Regions from separate parts of the Silanimonas algicola genome, predicted to be linked through region 2. Evidence: predicted binding sites of a transcription regulator. Region 2 holds the regulator's gene; the other holds the start of a gene.
The links. The regulator HrcA, encoded in region 2, represses chaperone genes, less so after heat shock. The targets are predictions, from matches to a motif close to TTNGCACTCNNNNNNNNNGAGTGCNAA.
Positions count from the first base shown of each region.

Region 1: a site for HrcA is predicted at 1,887-1,913, ahead of groES (co-chaperone GroES). Genes of this name have one in related genera too.

Region 1 covers NZ_BAAHAS010000003.1:572,235-575,641, reverse strand. Annotated here, with positions in the region: gene groL (chaperonin GroEL) at 1-1,485, opposite strand, end outside; gene groES (co-chaperone GroES) at 1,542-1,829, opposite strand; gene cutA (divalent-cation tolerance protein CutA) at 2,040-2,375, shown strand; gene ACYVAK_RS12710 (leucyl aminopeptidase) at 2,469-3,407, shown strand, end outside.
Region 2 covers NZ_BAAHAS010000002.1:973,649-977,055, forward strand. Annotated here, with positions in the region: gene dnaK (molecular chaperone DnaK) at 1-377, opposite strand, end outside; gene grpE (nucleotide exchange factor GrpE) at 514-1,050, opposite strand; gene hrcA (heat-inducible transcriptional repressor HrcA) at 1,099-2,148, opposite strand; gene recN (DNA repair protein RecN) at 2,275-3,407, shown strand, end outside.

The DNA of each region.
Region 1 (3,407 bases), on a different contig from region 2:
GTCCAGGATGCCGAACTGCACCATGTCGCCGAACTCGCCGTTCGCCGCGTTGTAGCCGTAGTTGCCCGACTGCTCGAGCACCTTGTTGAGGATGACCGACGGCTCGTCGCCGGCGTTGGTCACGATCTCGCGCAGCGGGGCTTCCATCGCGCGCAGGGCGATGGCGATGCCGTGGTTCTGGTCCTCGTTCGCACCCTTCAGGTTGGCGATCGCGGCCTTGGCGCGCAGCAGGGCGACGCCGCCGCCCGGGACGATGCCTTCCTCGACGGCCGCACGGGTGGCGTGCAGGGCGTCTTCGACGCGGGCCTTCTTCTCCTTCATCTCGACTTCCGTCGCGGCGCCGACCTTGATGACGGCCACGCCGCCGGCCAGCTTGGCCACGCGCTCCTGCAGCTTCTCGCGGTCGTAGTCCGAGGTGGTCTCCTCGATCTGCGCCTTGATCTGCTTGATGCGGGCCTGGATGGCTTCGGCATTGCCTGCGCCGTCGATGATGGTGCTGTTTTCCTTCGAGACCTGGATCTTCTTGGCGCGGCCGAGGTCCTTGATGGTCGCCTTGTCGAGCTGCAGGCCGACCTCTTCCGAGATCACCGTGCCGCCGGTCAGGATGGCCATGTCTTCCAGCATCGCCTTGCGGCGGTCACCGAAGCCCGGGGCCTTCACGGCGCAGACCTTGACGATGCCGCGGATGGTGTTGACGACGAGCGTGGCCAGGGCCTCGCCCTCGACTTCCTCGGCGACGATCAGCAGCGGCTTGCCGGCCTTGGCCACACCCTCGAGCACCGGGAGCAGCTCGCGGACGTTCGAGATCTTCTTGTCGTGCAGCAGGATGAACGGGTCGTCCAGCTCGGCCTGCATCGACTGCTGGTTGTTGATGAAGTACGGCGACAGGTAGCCGCGGTCGAACTGCATGCCTTCGACGACGTCGAGCTCGTTGTCCAGGCCCGAGCCTTCCTCGACCGTGATGACGCCTTCCTTGCCGACCTTGTCCATCGCCTTGGCGATCAGCTCGCCGATGTTGGCGTCGGAGTTGGCCGAGATCGAACCGACCTGGGCGATCTCCTTCGAGGTCGAGCAGGGCTTCGAGAGCTTCTTCAGCTCGCCCGTGGCCTCGGTCACGGCCTTGTCGATGCCGCGCTTCAGGTCCATCGGGTTCATGCCGGCGGCGACCGCCTTCATGCCTTCGCGGATCAGCGCCTGGGCCAGCACGGTGGCCGTGGTGGTGCCGTCACCGGCGACGTCCGAGGTCTTGGACGCGACTTCCTTGACCATCTGGGCGCCCATGTTCTCGAACTTGTCGGCCAGCTCGATCTCCTTGGCGACGGACACGCCGTCCTTGGTGATCGTCGGGGCGCCGAAGCTCTTCTCGAGCACGACGTTGCGGCCCTTCGGACCGAGGGTCGCCTTGACGGCGTTGGCGAGGATGTTCACGCCGCGGACCATGCGGACGCGGGCGTCTTCACCGAAACGGATGTCTTTTGCTGCCATGGGAATGACTCCAGGAATTCAGTAGTGGGGATGGGGTTCGCGGCGGACGCCTGCGATCAACCCAGGATGGCGAAGATGTCGTCTTCGCGGACGACCAGGTACTCGGTGCCGTCCAGCTTCACTTCGGTGCCGGCGTACTTGCCGAACAGCACCTTGTCGCCGACCTTCACGGCCGGGGCGCGCGTCGAACCGTTGTCCAGCGCCTTGCCGGCGCCGACGGCCACGACCTCACCCTTGATCGGCTTCTCGGTGGCCGAATCGGGGATGACGATGCCACCAGCGGAGACTTTCTCTTCTTCCATACGCTTGATGACCACGCGGTCGAACAGCGGCTTGATGCTCATGAGGGAAACCTCTTTGCCTTGTTGATCAATGGGTTACGTTTTCCCGGACCGGCATTGCTAGCACTCGGCCCGGATGAGTGCCAATTCTAGCGCGCGCCGGAGACGCCAAGGTCACCGGGTCGCGGGGCGGAAGATGGGGCCCGGCCGGCGCGTTTCAAGGGGGGTGCCGACGACGCGTCGCCACGGGGCGGCGCACGGCACAATCCGACCATGTCCGCCCTGATCGTCTTCTGCACCGTGCCCGCCACGGCCGCCGACCGTCTCGCCCGCCTGCTGGTCGAGGAGCGCCTCGCCGCCTGCGTCCAGGCCCTTCCGGGCCTCCGCTCCACCTACCGCTGGGAAGGCGAGGTGCAGCAGAGCGACGAGAGCCTGCTGATGGTCAAGACGACGGCCGAGCGCTACCCGGCGCTGGAGCGGACGCTGGCCGCCCACCATCCCTACGACCTGCCCGAGATCCTCGCGGTCGATGCCGCCGCCGGCCTGCCTGCCTATCTGCGCTGGCTGCAGGACGAAACCGCGACCGGCGAGCCGGGCGACGCCGACTGAAGCGGCCGGGTTCACCCCCCGACGACGTCAAGCGCTTGTGAGGAAGGCAGGATTCGGGTTTTCCCCCGCCTTTCTTACCCCCGAGGTGCATCGATGCGACATCGCGCGGCCCCGTTCCTGGCCCTTTCCGTCCTTTTCGCGTCGGCCGCCGACGCCCAGCGCACATTGGCGATCGCCGACTACGCCCTGCCCGAGGCCGGGGCCGTCGCGATCCCGGTGAAGCAGGGCGTGCCCGACGAGGGCGCGTTCGCCGCGATCGACCAGCGCAGCAATGGCGCCCTGAGGCGCGCAGTGCGGACCTCCGGCTTCCTCGGCGACCGCGGCACGGTGCTGAACCTGCCCGGCGTCGGCCCCTACGACCAGGTGCTGCTCGTCGGCACCGGCAGCGACCCGGTCACCCCGCGCCTGCTGGAGGACGTGGGTGGACTCGTGGGGCAAGCGGGCGTACTCAGTGCCGCCACCGACCTCACGCTGCTCTGGCCCGATGCCGGCCTGCCGACCGCCGGGGCCCATCTTGCCCTCGGCGCGTCGCTCGGCCAGTACACCTTCCGCCAGTACAAGACGCCGAAGCCGGGTACCCCCGTGCTCGGCCAGGGCACCCTCACCGTCCGCGTCGCCGATGCGCCCGCGTCGAGCGCCGCTTGGCGCAACGACTGGGCCCACGTGGCCGAAGGCGTGCGGTTCGCCCGCGACCTGAAGACCGAACCGGGCAACGCCATCTACCCGGAGACCTTCGTCGCACGGACCCGCCAGGCCTTCGAAGGCGTTCGCGGCGTCAGCATCGAAGTGGTGGACGAGGCGCGCATGCGCGAACTGGGCATGGGGGCGATGCTCTCGGTCGGCGGTGGCAGCGTGCGCCCCCCGCGCGTGCTCCTGGTGCGCTACCGCGGCGCCGGCGACGATGCGCCGGTGGCCTTCGTCGGCAAGGGCATCACCTTCGACACCGGCGGCATCTCGATCAAAGCCTCCGAAAACATGTGGCGGATGAAGCACGACATGGCCGGCGCGGCCTCCGCCACCGGCGCGGTGCTG
Region 2 (3,407 bases):
TTCTTCATCTTGCCCAGCACTTCGGCCGAGATCTGCTGCGGCGCCATCTTCTTGCCGTCGGCGGTGCCCACCCAGGCGTCGCCGTTGTCGTGGGCGAAGATCGAATACGGCACGAGGTCGAGGTCCTTCTTGACCTCGGCGTCGGTGAACTTGCGACCGATCAGGCGCTTCACCGCGTAGAAGGTGTTCTTCGGATTGGTGACCGCCTGGCGCTTCGCCGAGGCGCCGACGATGGTCTCGCCGTCCTTGGTGAATGCGACGATGGACGGCGTGGTGCGGTCGCCTTCCGCGTTCTCGATCACCTTGATGTTGCCGCCTTCCATGACGGCGACGCAGCTGTTCGTGGTGCCGAGGTCGATGCCGATGATCTTGCCCATGGGAGTCTCCTGTTCTTCGATTCGTCCGGCGCGCGGCGCCGATTCAGTGATGTCTGCGAGATGGGTGCGCAGGCCGCCGATTCAAGTCGCCGTCACGCGCGAGGCGCCGGCGCGGCGCGAGCTGTTCAAGGAACCGTCAGGCGTCGGCGACGACGACCACGAGGGCCGGACGCAGCAGGCGCTCGTTGAGCACGTAGCCCTTCTGGAACACGTCGAGCACGGTGCCGGGCGCGGCGTCTGCGCTCGGCTGCTGGACCACCGCCTGGTGGAACTCGGGGTTGAACACCTCGCCCTTGGGGTCGAGCTCCGTGAGGCCATTGTCGCCAGCCGTCTTCAGCAACTGGCGGAGGGTGAGTTCCAACCCCTCCTTGAGCGGGTGCGAGTCCGGACCCGCCGCCTTCAGTCCGGCGTGCAGGCTGTCGAACACCGGCAGCAGTTCGCCCAGCAGTCGCTCGTTGGCGAACTTGCGGGCGCTTTCCACCTCGCGCGCCATGCGGCGGCGCTGGTTTTCCAGTTCGGCGCGCTCGCGCAGGGTCTGCTCCCGGAGCTCCGCCAGCGCCACGCGCAGTTCGGCGTTCTCGACCTCCAACGCCGATTCGGTGGACAGGTGTTCGCCCGGCGCAGCGCCTTCCGGGGCCTCGGCCGGATCGACCGGCTCGTGCTCATGGTTCATGGGTTTTCCAGGCCGCGGATGGCGGCAGTTCGGTGACGATCGCCCCCGTTATGGGGCCGGGGTCGCCGGTTTCAAGGCCTGCCCGACCAGCTGGGCCGTGGCCTGCACCATCGGGATGACCTGCTCGTAGGCCATCCGGGTGGGGCCGATCACGCCCAGCACGCCCAGCACCCGGCCGTTCACGGCATAGGGCGCCGTGACCACCGTGCAGCCGCCGAGCGGCGCCAGCCCGGTTTCTTCACCGATGAAGATGCGCACCCCCTGGGCCCGGGCGCAGCGTTCCAGCAGGCCGAGGATCTCGCGCTTCTGCGCGAAAGCGTCGAACAGGCCGCGGAGGCGCTCCACGTCGGCCAGATCGGGGCTGCCCATCAGGCGGGTCTGGCCGGCGACCAGTACGTCGTCATCCCCCTCCGGCAGGACCTGCTCGGAGAGCTCGACCGCCGCGGCCAGAGTGCGCTCCAGCTCGGACTTGGCATCCTGCAGCTCGCGGAGCAGGGCGGCACGGATGTCTGCCCAACCACGGCCGGCGAAGTGCCGGTTGAGGTAGTTCGAGGTCTGTTCGAGTTCGCCCTGCGTGTAGGGCCGACGCGTCTGGATGATGCGGTTCTGGACCTCGTGGTCCATGAAGACGATCACGACCAGCACGCGCTGGGCGTCGATCGGCACGAACTCGATGTGGCGGAAGGCGAAGGCCGCACGCTGGGGCACGGTGACGACGCCGACCGAATGGCTCATCGAGGAGAGCAGCTCGGTGGCGCCGGCCAGCAGGCCCTGGGTGCCCTGCCCCTGCGGCAGTTGCTGGGCCAGTTGGCGGACCAGCCCTTCGTCCGGCTGGGGCAGCTCGATCAGGCTGTCGACGAACACCCGGTAGCCGTGGGAGGTGGGGACGCGGCCGGCGCTGGTGTGCGGTGCGGCCACCAGCCCCAGCTCCTCGAGGTCCGCCATGATGTTGCGGATGGTGGCCGCACTGACGTCCAGCCCCGATTGCTTGGCCAACGTCCGGGAACCCACCGGCTCGCCATGGGCGATGTACTGATGCACGAGCGAGCGCAGGAGCTGGCGGGCGCGGGGGTCGAGGCGGTGCGAGGATGGCGGCATGTCGCATAGATAAGTCCGGCCTTCCCCGATGGCAAGCGTTGGCGCTGCCATGGCCGGATGCTAGCGTTCGCGCTCGCCGGCACGGGGCGCCCGCCCCGTGCCCGCCCCCTTCGCTGCCGTGACCCCATGCTCAAGCTGCTCTCCCTCCGCGATTTCGCCGTCGTCCGCGCCGCCGAACTGCGCTTCGGCCCCGGCATGACCGTGATCTCTGGCGAAACCGGCGCCGGCAAGTCCCTGCTGGTCGACGCCTTGCTCTGGCTCTCCGGCGCCCGGGCCGACGCCGGCATGGTCCGCGCCGGGGCGGCCCGCGCCGAGCTTTCCGCGGAATTCACGCTGGACGACGCTCCCGACGCGGCCGTGTGGCTGGCCGAAAACGAACTCGACGACGAGGGCGCCTGCCAGCTCCGGCGGGTGGTGAAGGCCGACGGGGGCTCGAAGGCGTGGATCAATGGGCGGGCGGTCAGCATCTCGCAGCTCTCGGCCCTGGGGTCCCGGCTGGTCGAGATCCACGGCCAGCACGAGCACCAGGCCCTTCTTGATCGCAGCCGCCAGCTGGGTTTGCTCGACGCCTACGGACGCCTCCAACCCCTGCTCACCCCGGTGCAGAAGGCCGCCGCCGACTGGCAGGCCGCCGAGCGCGAGCTGGCGCAGCTGCAGGAGCGCGGCGATGTCGGCGACCGCATCGACTACCTCGGCCACCAGCTCGACGAGCTCGACCGGGAGCCGCTGGCCCCCGCCGACATCGACGCCCTGCTGGCCCAGCACCGGCGCGCTGCCAACGCCGGCGCGCTAGTGCAAGCCTGCGAGCGCGCCGGCCTCCTGCTCGGCGACGACGACGGCGCGGCAGCCGGCATCGGCCAGGCCCTCGCCGCGCTGTCGAAGTGGATCGCTGACGAGCCTCGCCTCGCCGAAGCGGCCGGCCTCGCCGAATCGGCACGGTTGCAGCTGCAAGAAGCCGTCGCCCTGCTCGACACCGCCCGCGAGAGGCTCGATCTCGACCCGATGGCCCTGCAGCGCGGCGAACAGCAGCTGTCGCGCCTGCACGACCTGGCACGGAAGCACCGCGTGCCGCTGCGCGATCTCGAAGCCCGGCGCGAGGCCCTCCGTGCGGAACTGGAGTCCCTCCGCGGTTCCGAGGGGCGAGTGACCCGCCTCCAGTCCGAACGCGAGGCCGCCGCCGATCGCTGGCACGAGGCCGCCGCGACGCTCACCGCCGCAAGGCGCCAGCAGGCCGACGCGCTCGGCTCGGCCATCACGGC